DNA from 4 places in the Arthrobacter sp. PAMC25284 genome. Region 1 is predicted to be linked to each of the others. Evidence: riboswitches for the same ligand, from Rfam matches in the RefSeq annotation. Region 1 holds a riboswitch; each other region holds the start of a gene.

The links. Region 1 has a riboswitch for cyclic di-AMP ahead of KY499_RS09635 (hypothetical protein). Riboswitches for the same ligand answer to the same signal wherever they lie in the genome.
Region 2: linked by a shared signal. The riboswitch ahead of KY499_RS01315 (NlpC/P60 family protein) and the one ahead of KY499_RS09635 (hypothetical protein) in region 1 are both predicted to bind cyclic di-AMP.
Region 3: linked by a shared signal. The riboswitch ahead of KY499_RS04030 (C40 family peptidase) and the one ahead of KY499_RS09635 (hypothetical protein) in region 1 are both predicted to bind cyclic di-AMP.
Region 4: linked by a shared signal. The riboswitch ahead of KY499_RS08585 (NlpC/P60 family protein) and the one ahead of KY499_RS09635 (hypothetical protein) in region 1 are both predicted to bind cyclic di-AMP.

Annotation. Positions count from the first base shown of each region.
Region 1 covers NZ_CP080382.1:2,085,163-2,089,346, forward strand. Annotated here, with positions in the region: gene KY499_RS09620 (HAMP domain-containing sensor histidine kinase) at 1-439, shown strand, start outside; gene KY499_RS09625 (transposase) at 591-1,037, shown strand; gene KY499_RS09630 (IS3 family transposase) at 1,001-2,044, shown strand; cyclic di-AMP (ydaO/yuaA leader) riboswitch at 2,233-2,397, shown strand; gene KY499_RS09635 (hypothetical protein) at 2,618-3,214, shown strand; gene KY499_RS09640 (bifunctional glycosyltransferase family 2/GtrA family protein) at 3,338-4,184, shown strand, end outside.
Region 2 covers NZ_CP080382.1:274,181-278,364, reverse strand. Annotated here, with positions in the region: gene KY499_RS01320 (serine hydrolase) at 1-633, opposite strand, end outside; gene KY499_RS01315 (NlpC/P60 family protein) at 980-1,645, opposite strand; cyclic di-AMP (ydaO/yuaA leader) riboswitch at 1,650-1,816, opposite strand; gene KY499_RS01310 (hypothetical protein) at 2,040-2,324, shown strand; gene KY499_RS01305 (trans-acting enoyl reductase family protein) at 2,388-3,608, shown strand; gene KY499_RS01300 (low temperature requirement protein A) at 3,662-4,184, opposite strand, start outside.
Region 3 covers NZ_CP080382.1:856,184-860,367, forward strand. Annotated here, with positions in the region: gene KY499_RS04025 (heavy metal translocating P-type ATPase) at 1-1,230, shown strand, start outside; gene KY499_RS04030 (C40 family peptidase) at 1,338-2,099, opposite strand; cyclic di-AMP (ydaO/yuaA leader) riboswitch at 2,106-2,300, opposite strand; gene KY499_RS04035 (hypothetical protein) at 2,768-3,235, shown strand; gene KY499_RS04040 (DUF305 domain-containing protein) at 3,377-3,973, shown strand; gene KY499_RS04045 (F510_1955 family glycosylhydrolase) at 4,054-4,184, shown strand, end outside.
Region 4 covers NZ_CP080382.1:1,863,576-1,867,759, forward strand. Annotated here, with positions in the region: gene KY499_RS18565 (hypothetical protein) at 1-238, opposite strand, end outside; gene KY499_RS18570 (NTP transferase domain-containing protein) at 259-603, opposite strand; gene KY499_RS08580 (HNH endonuclease) at 683-1,183, opposite strand; gene KY499_RS08585 (NlpC/P60 family protein) at 1,407-2,165, opposite strand; cyclic di-AMP (ydaO/yuaA leader) riboswitch at 2,427-2,586, opposite strand; gene KY499_RS08590 (M23 family metallopeptidase) at 2,736-3,548, opposite strand; cyclic di-AMP (ydaO/yuaA leader) riboswitch at 3,553-3,790, opposite strand; partial or broken gene KY499_RS08595 (metal-dependent transcriptional regulator) at 3,910-4,184, opposite strand, start outside.

The sequences.
Region 1 (4,184 bases):
GATGGCCCCCGACCATATCTGGCAGCTTGAGTTACCGAAGGAACCGGTGGTGGTCCGGGGCGATGCCACGCAACTTCACCAGGTGCTGGCCAATCTGTTGTCAAACGCCCGGAAACATACGCCGCCGGGGACAACGGTGGCCACCGGAATGATGAGATCAGCCGACGGCAGCGCCGTGTTGACCGTTACGGACGACGGCGGCGGCATCGCACCCGACTTCATTGACCGGGTTTTTGCCCGCTTCGCGCGTGCGGATGCCTCCCGAAAGAACCCCGTGACCATTCCCGCCGCTGCCCCGACAGCGCCGACCGCCGAAGGGACCAGCGGGCTGGGATTGTCTATTGTGCAGTCGATCGTGGCGGCCCACGGCGGGTCCGTCAGCGTGACGTCCCGGCCGGGCCGGACGGAATTCGCCGTTCGCCTGCCTGCGGCGCCCTAAGCCTGGCCGTAGCACGGGCTGTAGCAATGGCTCCCGGGCGCCGTTTCGATGGTTCCCTGCCCACACGACGAATCGCCCCTGTGTGTCAGGCTGTTGTGTGACAGGTTCTCTGTCGGCTCGGCCTGATCACGGGGGCGGGGAAAGGTCCGTCATGGATTTTGTTGTCCCTGTCCGTCGCTCCGGGAGGAGCCACTTCACTCTCGAGCAAAAGCACGCGATTCTGGATGAGTACGAGAAGTGCCTGGAGCGTGGGTCCCGGATCGCGTTCTGCCGGGCTGTGGGTATCGGCGATAACACCGTCCGGCTCTGGGTCCAGCAACGCGAGGCCGGGGAGCTGAGGTCCAGCATCAAGCAAGGGAACGAGGACCAGCGGTTGAACGCAGGCGACAAACAGCAGCTTAAGCGGGTGTTGAAGGAGAACGAGATCCTCAAGGCCAAGCTGGCCCGGGCCGAGGCGGCGGTGGACATTCTGGGAAAAGCTTCCGCGCTCTTGGACGCCATGGCCAAGAGCGCGGCGGCGACCGATCCGGTGCTGGAAGAACCGGAGCCGGGCCGGCCGGAGTGGTTGGTGCCAAAGTCTGGAAAGACATCGCCCTGACCTTCGCCGGCAATCTGATCACGGCGGGCTGGTCAGCGGTGAAGACCTGCGCCCTGCTGGGCCTCCACCGCACCACCTGGTACCGGCATCTGAGTCCTCCTGTCCCGGCAGGGGTCACCGTGCCGCGCCGTGACCGGGCTTACCCGAACCGGATCACCACGGCCGAGGCTGAGGAGTTCATGGAGCTGCTCAACTCCGAGGACTACGGGAATCTCTCGGTCACCCAGGCCTATTATCGGATGCTCGACGCCGGGTACTGCTCCTTCTCGATTGCGGCAGCCCACCGGATCGTCGCCGCGCACGGGCAGAACGGGGACCGCCGCGCACTACGCGGCGGCACGGGCCCGGGACGGGTCAAGCCGGTCCTGGTCGCGACGGCCCCGAACCAGCTCTGGAGCTGGGACATCACCATGCTCCACGGCTCCGGCAAACACACGTACAAGCTCTACACAATCATCGACGTCTACTCCCGCAAGGTCGTTGGGCACCGGGTCGAACACGGAGAAACAGCGGCCCTGGCGGCCGCTCTCATCAGGGACGCGGTCGCGGGAAACCGGCAGCGCCCCGCGGTGCTGCATGCCGATAACGGGGGCCCGATGCGCGCCGGCACGACCTTGGACCTCGCCCGGTCTCTGGGCATCGAACTCTCCTACTCCCGCCCGCGGGTTTCCAACGACAACCCCTACTCGGAATCCCTGTTCAAGACGGTCAAATATGACCTCGACTTCCCCCCACGGTTCCAGGATCTCCAGCACGCCCGGGCCCACATGGCCGCGTTCCTGGCGGACTACAACGCCAACCACCGCCACAGCGGCCTGAACTACTACACGCCGGACACCGTCCACCACGGGCTCGTCGAACAGGCCCGCAGGCAACGGCAGGCAACACTGGACGCCTGCCACGCACGCAACCCCCACAGGTACCGCCGCAAACCGACAGCGCCCGGCGCCCCCGGCCACGCCGGCATCAACTACAAAGAAACCAACCAGCTGTCACAAACAGCTTGATAGATACCGTCGCGACGTCGAGCGTGAACTGAACCGTCGAAGTGGACGCCGACGGACCAGCCGGCGGGCAAGGCGACGCACCGCCGTCGTGCGCTTCGTTATCAAAATGTGACTTAATCCCGAGTGTGCTGTACCGTTTTTAGGGTGCGGCCGCCCCCCTGGAGCCGCATATCCGGATGGACGCCAAGCTCTGCCGCTTCCCGGATTCCGCTGGACCAGGCAGAGGCGGGGAACCCAAAGTTCCCGGGCACAGCGCACCCACGCCCTGGGGTGAAGCCGACACGTGAGTTTCCGTGCGGCCGGATGACCTCATCCGAACCCGACAGCTAACTCCGCCGGTGTTGAGAGGCCAAAATGACGAGATCCACGGCAAAACCGCGCCCCGAAAGCGACCCGACAGAAACCCTTTCCGAGGCCCCGCGGCACCGTACCGACCAGGCCACTCCGGCTTCGGCGCGGTCGCGGTTGGCAGCTGGACTAGGAACGGCCGGCCGACGCGCGGCCGTCGCCGCAGCAGCCTGCGCAGTACTGGTTGGTGTCGGCGCTGCAGGACAGGCAACCGGCACAGGCGGCATGCCAACCGTCAGCGACACGAGCCTGCAGGCATCCGCCCTGAGCGCCAATCCGCTGCCGAAGCTGGACTTCGAGACAGTGCAGGACACTGAGCCCGTCGACGCCGGCCCGGAAGAAATTCCGGCAACGGACACCCCCGGCGGCGCAGACGCCAGCCCGGCCGCGACTGAGGAGTCCGAGACGCCGCCGACGGAGGCAGATGAGGTGGCAGCCGCTCCAGCCCCAGCACCAGCACCCGCTTCAGCACCGGCACCCGCCCCCGCCCCGGCACCCATGGCCGTGGCCGTCGATGACCCTGCCGGGGCACAGGCCTACGCCGCCGCCAATCTGGGCGGCTACGGCTGGGACGCCGGCCAAATGCCCTGCCTGCAGAAGCTTTGGACCAAGGAATCCGACTGGAGGACAACGGCCAAGAACCCGAGCAGCGGCGCCTACGGCATAGTCCAGTCCCTGCCCGCCGAGAAGATGGCGAGCGCAGGCACGGACTACCTGACCAATTACCGGACCCAAATCAACTGGGGCCTGAACTACATCAAGCAGCGCTACGGTTCCCCGTGCGGTGCGTTGAACTTCCACTACGCCAACAACTGGTACTGAGCCGGCACCACGAAGCCCGCCCGGAAGGCCCCGAACCGTCCGGTTCGGGGTCTTCCCTTCTTGCACAGCGGGCACACAGGTTGGCCCTAAGACGGTTATAGGTCCCGGCAGCACTGTTGGGGTATGACATTCACGGACCAGGCCACAGGAACACTGCCCCAGCCCGCAGCGACGCCCGCCGGGCCGGCTTCGGAATTCGCCGCAACAGCTACCGCTTTTGATACGGTCCCCGGCAACCGCCGCTCCCCCATTGACACCCGCACGACGGTGCCGGTCCTCGACGTGACAATTCCTGTCTACAACGAAGAGCGGGACCTGGAGGCCTGCCTGCGCCGGCTGCACGCTTACCTGCGGAGCACCTTCCCCCACTCTTTCCGGATTACGGTGGCCGATAACGCCAGCACGGACGGCACCCTCGAGGCCGCTGAACGCGTGGCCCGGGAACTTCGGGAGGTCGCCGTAGTCCATCTGGCCGAAAAAGGCCGCGGAAACGCGTTGCGCAAGGTATGGCTCGTCTCACCCTCTCCCGTCCTGGCCTACATGGACGTGGATCTCTCCACCGATCTTGCAGCCTTGTGCCCCTTGCTGGCCCCCCTCATTTCCGGACACTCGGACCTCGCCATTGGAACCCGCCTCACCCGCAACTCCCGGGTAGTCCGGGGCCCCAAGCGGGAGTTCATTTCCCGCAGCTACAATTTCCTGCTCCAGTCCCTCATGGGGGCGCACTTCAGCGACGCCCAGTGCGGCTTCAAAGCCATCCGGGCAGACGTCGCCCGCCAACTGCTCCCGCACACGCTGGACAACGCCTGGTTCTTCGATACCGAACTGCTGGTCCTGGCCGAAAAATGCGGGCTGCGCGTCCACGAGGTTCCGGTGGACTGGACCGATGATCCCGATTCCAGCGTCGACATCGTCCAGACGGCCGTGGCCGACCTGCGCGGTATGGCCAGGCTGAGCCGGGACCTTGTCT
Region 2 (4,184 bases), 1.8 Mb from region 1:
GGACGGAACCCCGTACTCATGAACAGCATCGTCGATGGCGTCGTCCGAGACATCGATCAGGGCAATTCCCAGGTCATAGGAAGTGTTGGCCGCGATGATGGCATTGATCCGTTCCTCCAGCTGGGGGCCTATCGGCGTCACCGCGCGTGCGGGTATAACGTCGCCGTCCCGGGGGCTGGGATCCTCAGCGGGCGCCGTCGTGGCCGTGTTCATAGGTCCCGGACCCGCAGGACCGGAAGGGACCACCACGCCGGGTGTGACCTGCGGAAAAACGGCCGGGGCGGGGGCAGTTGCCGTGCGCGGCAGAACGAAGGCTGGCGGGCGCGCGTCGGTGCCGGCGGCGGACATTGCGCCGGAGCCGGACTCTGGCGCCGCACTGGACCTGCCCGCCGGCGCCGGTCCGGCCTGGACCGTTGCGTACACGGTGCTGGCGGTGAGCAGGGTCAGCGCGGTGAGGACGGCGAGCAGCATCCGCGGCCGCAGTGCGGCCGGACGAATTGATGTGCGCTGGGCAGCGGGTTGAACGCCGGCGGACAGGTGCCGGGCGCCCTCCATGTGACTGCCGCGGGCATGGCGCCCGGGCAGATCGTTGGGCTGAACCGCAGGTTGCCGGATGGAGTGCTTTGCAGGCATGATCTCTCCCCCCAAGTATCTGGCCGCGGGGGGCCACTAGGGTCCCTGCATTCTGCATCCGAAGAGAAACGCCTGCAAGAGCCCAACCCTTGGAAATCCTGTAGTCCGCCCCGCCTATTGGCCCGGGCCCAAGGATTCTCGGGCAGAATTTCCCCCGGCGCCGTGTTCTGGAGGGGCATCTTGGGGCGCGTTCCGGCGGATGGGCCTGATCGGTGAGTGCTGGCTTTACATCCATCCGGTGCTGCCGGGAGCGGGAAGTCCCCTGCTCAGGGACGCGTCGGTCCGGACCAGCCTCCGGCCACTCGAGGTCCGGACTTTTGGCAACGGCTCCGTGCTGCTGCGCTGCTTAGGCGCGGACGAACGTCACGCCGCCGGTGGCGGTGAGCCAGGACAGCGGGTGCACAACAGTCTGGTTGGCACCGTTCATGCCACTGCTGATGACCTGGCCGTTCCCGGCGTAAATCCCCACGTGGCCGGACTGGACGACCATGTCACCGGGCTGGGGATCGCCGACGACGGTGCCGTGGTTCAGGAACTGGCGGGGACCGAGATCGCCGACCGGCTTTCCGGCTGCACCAAGAGCCCTTTCCACCAGGACAGTGCAGTCCTGGGTCATTCCCAGCTGGCCATAAGCAGCGGCGAGCATCGTCGCGTTGCGGCCGCCTGCCGGGGCTGCAGCCGGAGCAGCGGCCGGGGCTGCCTGAATTGCTACTGCCGCCTTCGGAGCGGCCGCCCGAACGGGGGCGGCCGGAGCTGCTGCCACAGGCTTGGGCTGTTCAACGACGGGTGCCGCCGTGGAGGCGACGGCGGGGCGTTCGAAGCTGATCTGGACCGTTGAATCAGCACTAACGGGTGCTGCGACCTGGGTCGCAAGATTAAGGGTCGAGGCCGGGGCGGCGGCCTGCTCGGCGGGGGCGCCGGCGGCGTTGGCTGCAATTCCGCTGGCCAGGATCATGCCCGATGCAGCGGCGAGAACGGCGGCTTGGCGCGCGAAAGTATTGATTGAAGACATAGCTGTAACCTCTCCCAATGCCTGCGAGGTGAGCTGTCGGATTCGGATGGGAGGCACCCGGCCGCGTCTGGGCCCGTCATGCGGGCACTGTGCGGCTTCACCCCAAGACCGGCCAGGTGGCGGGTCGGAAGTGGTTTCCCCGTCTCTGCCGGACGTTGGTTCTGGATGTCCCCGCGGCCGCGGCAGAGTTAGGCAATCGGCTGGGGAGCGCCCGAAAAGAAGATAACGGGCTGATAACTACAATACCGACCCGGAGGCCTATTGTCACATTAGGGTAACGAACGGCGTGGCGGTCGTTATCAACTCGATTTGTATCGTAGGCAAACGCCCTGGGACTGCCGGGTCCCTGGCATAGGATGGTGCCATCAGCCCGTCCCGGTACCGGAGGCCCCAAATGCCCAGTCCCTGCGTCGCCATCTGCCAGTTGAGTGCCCAGCCTCGGGAGGACTTCAACGTCAATACCGAGATGCTGATCCTGGAGGACCGGGAAGTTCATGTGGGAACCTGGGATGCCGAGCCCCGCGACGGCGGCTTTGATGCCCATGTCCTCAACGACCGGGCGGACGCGATGGGATTTATGGTGGTCACCGACTGGGAGTATCTGGACGGCAGGGCCTACGCGGTGGTGGAACGACGCCGGGGCAAGGTGCCCACAGGAGCATCGGACGGGCCTGGTTAGTCCCGGCCCAACGGCACGACTCCCACGACTCCCACGACTCCCACCGGAACAGAGCCCCGGCCTATGAACCAGCCCCTCGACCTCATCGTTTTCGGTGCCACGGGCTTTACCGGCCGTCTCGTGGCCGAATACCTTCAGCGCACCTATGGCACCGGCAACACGCTTCGTTGGGCCCTGGCCGGCCGCGATCCGGTGCGGTTGGCGGCGGTACGTGACGCGATCGGCGCAGATCCGGGGCTGCCGCTGCTGAGCGCCAATGCGGCGGACCCGGACACCATGACCGGGCTGGCGGCACGCACGCGCGCCGTGCTCAGCACTGTCGGCCCCTATCAGCGCCACGGCGAGGCACTGGTGGCCGCCTGCGCTGCTGCCGGCACCGACTACGTCGATCTCTGCGGCGAGCCGGTGTGGATGGCGGCCATGATCCCGCGATTGCAGGCTCCGGCGTCGGCGAGCGGCGCGCGGATCGTATTCTCCTGCGGCTTCGATTCGATTCCCTTTGACCTCGGCGTTATGTTTCTGCAAAACCAGGCGATGCACCGTTTCGGCGAGCCGCTGGTGCGCGTGCGTGGCCGCGTGTGCGCGATTCAGGGTGGGCTCTCAGGCGGCACGATCGCCAGCGCGCTGGCCACTGTCGAGCAGCTGCGGCGCGATCCCGCCGCGGCGCGCACCATGGCAGACCCGTTCGCGCTGACGCCGGGTTTTCGCGGCCCGGCGCAGCCTGACAGCGCTGGGGCCGAGTATGACGACGCGGCCGGCGGCTGGACGGCGCCCTTTCTGATGGCGCCGATTAACACCAAAAACGTGCACCGCACCAATGCGCTTCGCGGCCACCCCTGGGGCCGGGACTTCGTCTACGACGAACGCATGCTGACCGGCGGCGGCGAAAGCGGCAAGGCACGCGCCCGCCGGATGGCGCTGACGAACCGGCTGCAGGAGCGGCTGCTCGGCTTTGCCCCGTCACGCAAACTGCTGCAGCGCTTCGTGCTGCCCAGGCCGGGCATGGGGCCGGATGCGCGGGAGCGCGAAAGCGGGAGCTACGAACTGCTGTTCATTGGCGAGACGACCGACGGCACCGAGCTGCGGGCCCGGGTCAGGGGTGATGCAGACCCCGGCTACGGATCAACGTCGAAGATGATCAGCGAGAGCGCACTGTGCCTGCTGCAGGACGTGGACCGCAAGGAAACTGCGGGCGGGGTCTGGACCCCGGGAGCAGCGATGGGGACGGCGCTGCTGCGGCGCCTGCAGGCCAGCGCCGGGCTCGAATTCACGATTGTCGCTTGATGATGGGACGGACAGTGTGAAGGTATCGTCGCTGTCAGATTTCTTGTTGAACCTTAGTGGTTGGCAACTTCGTCCCGGTCGCCTTCGCGGTGGGCCTTGATGCTGTCGGCGATCGCCATGGCGACGAGTACCAGCACGCTGAGGGCCGCCGCGCCGAGTTTCGGCAGCGGCAGGGTCGCCACGGTGAGGATGGCCAGCGTGAGGAACGCCACGGGCCGGGACGCCGGCAGATCCCCGTCAACCCGCCACAGGTACCAGCCCTGGGCGAGGACAAATGTGGCGGGGCCGCCGAAGATCATCAGGTTGGTAAATACATCGGTCTGCTCCAGCGGGTGGGCAATCGCGATCTCGTCGCCAACGGCCGCCAGGATCAGGCCCGCCACCATGCCCATCAGCGCGTAGATGGCCATACGGCTAAGCCGGGCCGGGTCTGAGCTCTTCTTCAGCGTCTCCATCGTGACCCCCTCGGAGCGGCGGAAGTAGCTCCACCACAGCGCAATGGTGCCGATGATCGCCACGCCGGTGGCGACGACTGCGGGCACGTCCAGCTTGGCCCCGACCAGGCTGGAGCCGGAA
Region 3 (4,184 bases), 1.2 Mb from region 1:
TTCGTCCCGATCGTCCTGGCCATCGCTGCGGCCACCTTCACCGTGTGGATGCTTTCAACCACTGACCCGCAGGCCTCCTTTACCGCCGCCGTCGCGGTCCTGGTCATCGCCTGCCCCTGCGCGCTCGGTCTGGCCACCCCGACGGCCCTGCTCACCGGAACCGGCCGGGGCGCGCAGCTGGGCATCCTGATCAAGGGACCGCAGGTCCTGGAAGGCACCCGGACCGTGGACACCATCGTGCTGGACAAAACCGGCACCGTGACCACCGGACGGCTCTCCGTCGCAGGTATCCACAGCTTCTCCGGGGCCGCAAAGGAGGAGCTTTTGGCCCTGGCCGGCGCCGTTGAAGCCGCGAGTGAGCATCCCATTGCCCGCGCCATCGCCCGCGCGGCCAAGGGCGAAGGACCGCTGAGGGCCGTCACCGGCTTTGAGAGCGCACCCGGTGGAGGCGTCCGGGGAATCGTCGATGGCCGCCGCGTGGTCGCCGGGCGCGCCGGGTGGCTCCAGGACAACGCCATCATCCTGACCGACCGCCATCAAACGGCCTTGAAAACGCAGGAAGAAACGGGCGCCACCGTGATCTGGGTCGGCGTCGATGGCCAGACTGCCGGAATGATCAGCCTCACTGATACGGTCAAGGATGGCTCCGCGGCCGCGATTGCCCGGCTCAAAGACCTGGGGCTCAGGCCCATCCTGCTGACCGGCGATAACGCAGCCGTCGCGGCGATCGTTGCCGCCGCCGTGGGCATTCCGGCCCACGATGTCCTGGCGGGGGTCCTCCCGGAAGGGAAAGTGCAGGCGGTCCGGAAGCTTCAGGCATCCGGGGCTACCGTGGCGATGGCCGGCGACGGCGTCAACGACGCCGCGGCCCTGGCCCAGGCCGACCTGGGCATTGCCATGGGCAGCGGGGCGGACGTCGCGATCGCCGCAGCCGACCTCACGGTCATGGGAAACGACCTCGGCCAGGTGGCCCAGGCCATCGAGCTATCCCGCAGGACACTGGCCACCATCAAGACGAACCTGTTCTGGGCTTTCTTCTACAACGCCCTCGGGATCCCGGTCGCCGCGCTGGGCCTGCTGAACCCGATGATCGCCGGCGCCGCGATGGCCGCCAGCTCGGTCCTGGTCGTCAGCAACTCCCTGCGTCTGCGCCGCTTCGCCGCGACAACCCTTCAGGATTCCCCCGCGGAATCGAAGGCCACGCTGCCGGTTCCGGCCAGGCAGGCCTGAAGCACCAAGGCCGGCGACCCGACGGGGAAGCGCCGTTGAACGCGCCAAGGGCCGGTGGGTTACTGCCCCCAAGGCAGCAACCCCACCGGCCCTTCAGCGGATACTTCTCAGGCGCCCGCGCGGACGAACGTGACGGGGCCGGTAGCGGTCAGCCACGACAGGGGATGCACAACGGTCTGGTTCTTGCCGTTCATGCCGGAGCTGAGCACCTGGCCGTCGCCGACATAGATTCCGATGTGGCCGGGCTGGATGACCATGTCCCCGGGCGTCGGGGTACCGACGACTTTCCCGTAGTTCTTGAACTGCATCGGGCCCAGGTCGCCAACCGGAATGCCGGCTGTTCCCAGGGCCTTTTCCACCAGACGGGTACAGTCCTGAATGAGACCAAGCTGCGCGTAGGCGGCGGATACCATGGCGGCATTGACCCCGCCTGCCGCCGGAGCAGCAGCAGGCGCCGCCGCGGCCTGCGGGCTGACGGTGATCTGGGCTTTTGCCGCCGGCGCCTGGACGGCCGCCGCCGGCACGGGTGCTGCAACAACTGCCGCAGGCTTTTCGATGACCGGCGCCGCGGTGGTGGCGACGGCGGGGCGTTCAAAGGAAATCCGGACGCTGGAGTCAGCGCTCAGCGGCGCCGCCGCCTGGCTGGACACCTCAAGGTTTGAGACGGGGGCAGAATCCCGCTGTGCCGGGGCCTCGGCGGCCTGGGCGGCGATTCCGCTGGTCAGAACCAGTCCCGACGCGGCGGCGATCACGGCGGCCTGGCGGCCCAGCCCGCCGGCGTTGTCGGCAACGGTCCTGGAGATTGTCGCGAGCGGGCTGGTGTGTACGGTGACCGCGCGGCGGCGGCCGTGAGCTTTGCGTGTGGACATGAAAAAGTAGCCTCTCCCAATGCCTGCGGGGTTAGCTGTCGGATTCGGATGGGAGACACCCGGCCGCAGTCCCTGCAAAAGATGCAGTGGTGCGGCTTCACCCCAAGGCCTGAGAACAGGCCAACATGTGGTTTCCCCGTCTCTGCCGGACGATTTTGCGAACGGATCCCGGGCAGCGGCAGAGTTAGGCAATCGGCTCGGGAGTGCCGTTCCCGGAGAAAATCGGCACGGATTCGACCGTACGGTAAAACCGCGGGGATGTCACATTCAGGTAACGACAGCGGCCGAGCGGGGCGCCCCGGGGCAGCAGCCCCCGGCCGGCGGGCCCCGGCAGGTCCCACGTGCGGGGGTTTCCCTGGTGGCGAAGCGCGGCATCGCCATGACCCCTCGCGAGGCCCGGCAGGTCGTCCGCGCCGCGGCCGAGGAACTCCCTCCGTCGGACAAGGACATGCAGGTCGCCGCGTGCTGGTGGTCGCCGGACGGTCCTCTCCCCCGGCGCCGGTGCCGTCCTGATGTCCCTCTCCACGGTCGCCGCTGGTCTGAACGGGCAGCTGATGAGCCGGATGAAACTGAACTGCGCCCGGGATCGTTGACCCCGGCAGGCGCCGGAAACTTTCCAGGCCGGTATTCTTAGAACGAATCATGCTCTGCCGGAAAGGAGGAACACCATGACCGCAGCCCTGCCCGGGCGAGCCATGGCGCTCTTCCGCCGTGCATCCCTGCTGTCCGGAATGCTGGCGATCATTGCCGGGATTATTGGGATGCACCTCATGAGCGGCTCCCACGTATTGCCGGCGACCGCCGCAGGCCTTGGCGTGGACACATCCCTGGACGCGCAGGTTTCCGCGGTGATCATGCCCGCCCCGGGCGGCGGTGCACGCCAGGGCGCCCCGGCTGAACAGCGCCCGGAGTCCCTATCAGGGCTTTCGTGCGCGGACGCGGGCCTCTGCCCGGCGATGACGGGCATGGCCGCCGCCTGCATTCCTTCCCCGGGCCATCCGCCGTTGGAGGCCCCGTTGCCGGGGACCACGCCCTTTGCCGATACCGTCCCGGCCGCGTTGCCGGCCGGCTTCCGTCCTTACCCGTATCTGCCCGGGGCTCCTTCTCCGGGTGACCTCTGCATCAGCCGGACGTAAAGGCTGAGCTGCGCCGTGTTCTGCCCGGCGCATAAGCCCTGATCCTGACGTGCCCTGCCGGAACTCCGGCTTCTTTGTCGTGCGCGTCACCAGCCAACGGCTCCATGTGCCGGTTGATGTCTAGAAGGACCCCCGATTTTCATGAAAAAATTTTTGACCCTCTCCGCCGCGGCCGTCGCCGCCGCGATTGCCCTGGCCGGATGCTCCGCCGGCTCCGGCGGCAGCATGCCCGGTATGGACACGGGCGGCTCCGGCGCGTCCACCGGTTCCGCCCCGATAGCTGCCGGGGACCACAACGGCGCCGACACCATGTTTGTCCAGGGCATGATTCCGCACCACAGCCAGGCGGTGGAGATGAGCGACATCATCCTCCAGAAGCAGGACATCGACCCCCGGGTCACTGCCCTTGCCACCAAAATCAAGGCCGCCCAGGCCCCGGAGATCAGCACCATGACCGAGTGGCTGAAGACGTGGAATGAGCCCGAACCGATGGCCAGCGGCGGCATGTCCGGGACGATGAGCAGTGACGACATGTCCAAGCTCCAGGCGGCACAGGGCGCCGACGCAGCCAAGTTGTTCCTGACCCAGATGATCGCGCACCACCAGGGCGCCGTGATGATGGCCAGGACCGAGGAGGCCGATGGCCAGAACGCCGACGCGGTGACCCTTAGCAAGGAGATCATCACGTCCCAGCAGGCAGAAATCCAGGAAATGCAGACGTTGCTCGGCTCCCTCTAGCCAACTGCATCACGGCGCCGGTCCCGTTGCGTGGCCGGCACCGCGTCACCGATCTTCCTATCCCCTGTTTGGAGCCTTCCATGCCTCTTTTCCACCGCCACCGGCCCCCCGCCGCGATTGGCACCGCCGCGGCTGCCGCCGTGATCTTTGCCCTGTCCGCCTGCTCTCCGGCGACCACCGATCCGTCCGCCGCAAACGGCTCGAAATCGTC
Region 4 (4,184 bases), 220 kb from region 1:
GAAGTGCGAAGACGGAAGCGTTTTCCAGAGCGCCCCGCCGGGCGGCATCGGCGACGGATCGTTGTAGCGCAGCCGTGTCATAAAGGGCCACGAGCGGCTGCCGGCGGCCATCGGCGGAGACCGCCATAACGCTCCCGGCTTCGGCCCGGCTCCCGCCGGCCGGCGCCGCGGAACCGGCCACGCCCTCCCCCGCCGCCGCGGCGAGGAGGACCCCGACGGCGGCGGCCGCGCGCGGCATGTCACAGGCGAGGACGAGGGTCAGGGGTGCGGGCCCCCGTCCGGCGTCGTCAGGGTCGGCGGCAGGACCGCCGGCCGCGGACTCATCGTCCCGCGCAGGGTCGGCGGCATTTTCCGCCAGTTTGGCAAGCCCGGCAGCGATGGCTGCAGCGGGGCCCCTGCGAAGGGAGGCTCTTCCCGGCAGTTCAGGACGGAGTCGGGCAGGGTGCCGGGGTCCGGGCCAACGACGACGACCCTCCGGGCGCCGCGGGCTGCGCGCAGTGCGAGAGCCAGCAGGGTGCTGCCGTCCACGAGAAGACCGGCTTTGGGCACCCCGGAAAGCCGGGCGGACCTGCCCCCGGCCAGAATCACTGCATCGAACTCCACCCGATCAGCCTAGCGCGGTGCCGGCCGGGAGAGGCGACGCCGCGGCGGCCGGCAATCCCGGCTCCGGAGCGGGAAAAGATCAGGCCGCGGATTCGGGCAACAGGAACGGGTCCCAGTCCGGCGCGGGTTTTTCGAGCTCTTTAATCTGCCAGATTGCACCCCTCGGCGGTGCGGGGACAAAACCGAGTTTCCAGCCCATTTCCGCCGGCGTGTGGTCACCCTTGACGTTGTTGCAGCGCAGGCACGCGGCCACCAGATTTTCCCAGGATGAGGCTCCGCCGCGGGACTTGGGCTGGACGTGGTCGATGGTGTGCGCCGCCTTGCCGCAGTAGGCGCAGTGGTGGCCGTCCCGGCGGAGGACGCCACGCCGGCTGACGGCCGTGATGGTGTTGTATCGGGGCCTGATGTAGCGGTGCAGGAGGATAACAGTCGGGCGCCCGAGGACATCCTGGGGCCCGACGACGGGATCCTCACCTTCGGCCACGACGCTGGCTTTTCCGGTGAGCACGAGGACAAGAGCCCGGCGGAAGGTCACTACCGCGAGCGGTTCATATCCTGCATTCAGAACGAGAGTGCGCATCCGCATACCTCTTCACGGCCGCACCCGCCAGCGGCACGAGGGCCGGCTGCCCTCTGCATGGTCGGGCTATGGATCGACACCATAAGAGTAAACACTCAAGTGCCCGATCACCGAATTCTTCTGCGGACGTTCAATCCATATCCGGCGTGGCTGCCGCGCGGGAAAACCAAAGAACCCCTGCCCGGGAAGGGCAGGGGTTCTTTGAGAAACCGGTACTTGCAGCCTAGCCGCCGACGCGGATGAAGACCGGGCCGGAGCCGACGTTGACGCTGAACAGCGCGGTGGTTCCGCCGTTCCAGCCGCCGTGGACAGCCATGCCGTTGCCGACGTAGACAGCGATGTGAGCGAGGCCCATACCGCCATTGGCGTAGTAGGCGAGGTCGCCCGGCTTGGCCTCAGCAGCGCTGACGGTGCGGCCCAGGGACAGGTAGCCTGCCGGCCAGCCGCGGTAGTTGATGCCGGCTGCCGCAAGTGCGTTGGACGCGAGGGCCGTGCAGTCCTGCGACACGCCAATCTGTGCGTAGGCAGCAGCGGCAATGCTTGCGCCGTTGCCGCTGCCGATACCTGCAGGCACGCTGGCGGAGGCGGATCCTGCAGTGGCAGATCCTGCGGTGGCAGTCTGCGCGCCGCCGGTGTTGGAGTTCTGCACCTTGACAACAGGCTTGGCCACAACGGGGGCCGCCGTCGTGGACACGGCCGGCTTTTCATAGGAAATCGCAATGGTTGAAGCAGCCGAGATCGTTGCCGGGGCAACAGAGGACTGGACTTCGAGTGTCGAAGCAGACGTGGATTCACGCTGAACGTTGGTCTCAGCAGCGTTGGCTGCGATACCGCTGGTCAGGACCATGCCGGATGCTGCAGCGATGACTGCGGCCTGGCGGCCCATGCCGCCGGCGTTGTCGCCGACAGCTTTGGCAATGACGGCGAGCGAGTTGGTCTTGGTGACCTCGGCGCGGTGACGTGCGGTTGCACGAGTAGTCATTCAGTTCTCTCTTTCGTGATCCTTGGGCCGCGCGCATTTGGGCGCAGGCTGAGGACGCTCCGGCATCTTGGGGGTACGCCGGATCGCCCCGAATGGGTTAGTTAGCGAAGGGTGTACTGCGAAGACGCGCCAAAAGCGGAAACTGCATTGAGGAAACTGTTCCGGGCGCCGGTAAGGGCAACAGCGGAACTTGGTTTCAGCGGGCTCCGAAGAGCCGCGCCAGCGCGATAGCGCGCAGTTTTGTGGCGTGTAGACACGAAAGTAGCCTCTCCCAATGCCTGCGAGGTGAGCTGTCGGATTCGGATGGGAGTCACCCGGCCGCGCAGCTTCCTGGGAAGCTTTTGCGACTTAACCCCAAGGCCTTCTTTCGAAAGCCAAAATTGGTTCCCCCGCCCCTGCCAGACGATGTCATGCGAACGGACCTTGAGCGGTGGCAGAGCTAGGCAATCCACTCAAGAGCGCCAACTTCGGAGAACTTGGCGCATGCCCGACTTTACAGGAGTGCGGATTCAATGTCACATTCAGATCACGGCGTGTCAGATGAATGCGAGAGCGACCGATCAGCTTGGCCTAGAGCCAGCCGAGCGGATCCACAACATCGCCGTTGACCATGACCTCAAAGTGGAGGTGGCACCCGGTGGAGGCGCCGGTGGTCCCGGTCAAGGCGATCAGCTCGCCTCGGGAAACTTTCTGGCCGACCTGGACCGAGGAGGACGACAGGTGGTTGTACGTCGTCTCGAGGCCGTTGCCGTGATCTACCACAACCCGGTTCCCGCCCCCGAAGGGGTGCCAGGCCGCGAAGGTTACCGTGCCGCTGGCCGCAGCGCGAACGGCTGCTCCGCACTGGATCGTGTAGTCCTGCCCGCGATGGAATTCCCCCGGGCCGCCCGTGATCGGGCTGACGCGGAAGCCAAACGGGGACGTGGCCGTCAGGAGATCCAGGGGCGCGCCAAGGCTACCGGCCGATGCCGCGGCCGTGATGCTGCCGACAGACTGGGCACTCAACAGCTGCTTCAGCTTCGAGTCCGGGTCGCCCTTAGTGGTGACGGCGGTGCGGCTGAAATCGATCTTTGCGGCGGCCTCAGCCGTAACGGCCTGGGATTCCGAAGCGGTAACGGCGGCCCCGGGGCTGGCCACCACGGGACTGGTCACCGGCACGGTCACCGTAAGAATCAGGCCGGTAGCGGCCAGGGCGATGCCGGCCTTCTGCCCAACCCCACTGGCGGCGGCAAACTCTGTTACCTGCCGGAACGGACTGCGCCGGCCCCGGCGCTCATCACGATGGGCATCACGCGGGCGGATGTCCGAAACGGCGACAGCCTGACGCGGAGCCGGGGCGGGGCCAGTCGCACGGCGGCGGCCCCTGGCGGTCTGGATGGTCAAGAAGGGTTCCTCTCTGGATGGCCTGCGGAGTTAGCTGTCGGATTCGGGTCAGAGATCAAAGACCCGGTCCGCCGTGGCACGCTTCCGGCGACCGGGAATCCGTGGATTCCGCGGTTCGGGGAGCTTGCTGCTGGCGGACTTCACCCCAAGGCCGCAAAAAGCAGCCAATAAGTGGGTCCCCCGCCCCTGCCAGAGGGAGATTCTGCGACTGATCCGCTGGCAGGGTTCGGCTTCGGATCAGGTAACGCTTTGGTATCGGTAGTAGCCACCAACTATAGGCGATTAAGCGGTTTGGTAATAAATCCGTGATATCGGCCACAAACTCAGTAGCGGGGCCGGAAGGTTCGGCAAGCGGACAGGATTAGCCGATGGCCACGAAGACATGGGCAGCCACCTCGGGCGGAAGCTCCAACGCTCCGGTGATGCCGGGAACCCGGACGGAAATGTACTCCCCGACGCGTTCCAGCGAAACAAGGGCGCCGGGACGAATCCCCCCCTCATCAAGCTGGAGCAGCAGCTCGGGTTCCACTTGAATCGGTTCGGCAAGGCGGCTGATGGTCACCCGGGAGTCCGACTGGTAACCGGCCATGGCGTCCAGCAGGTTCACGACGCCGTCGGCGCCGTCCTGCTGCGGCA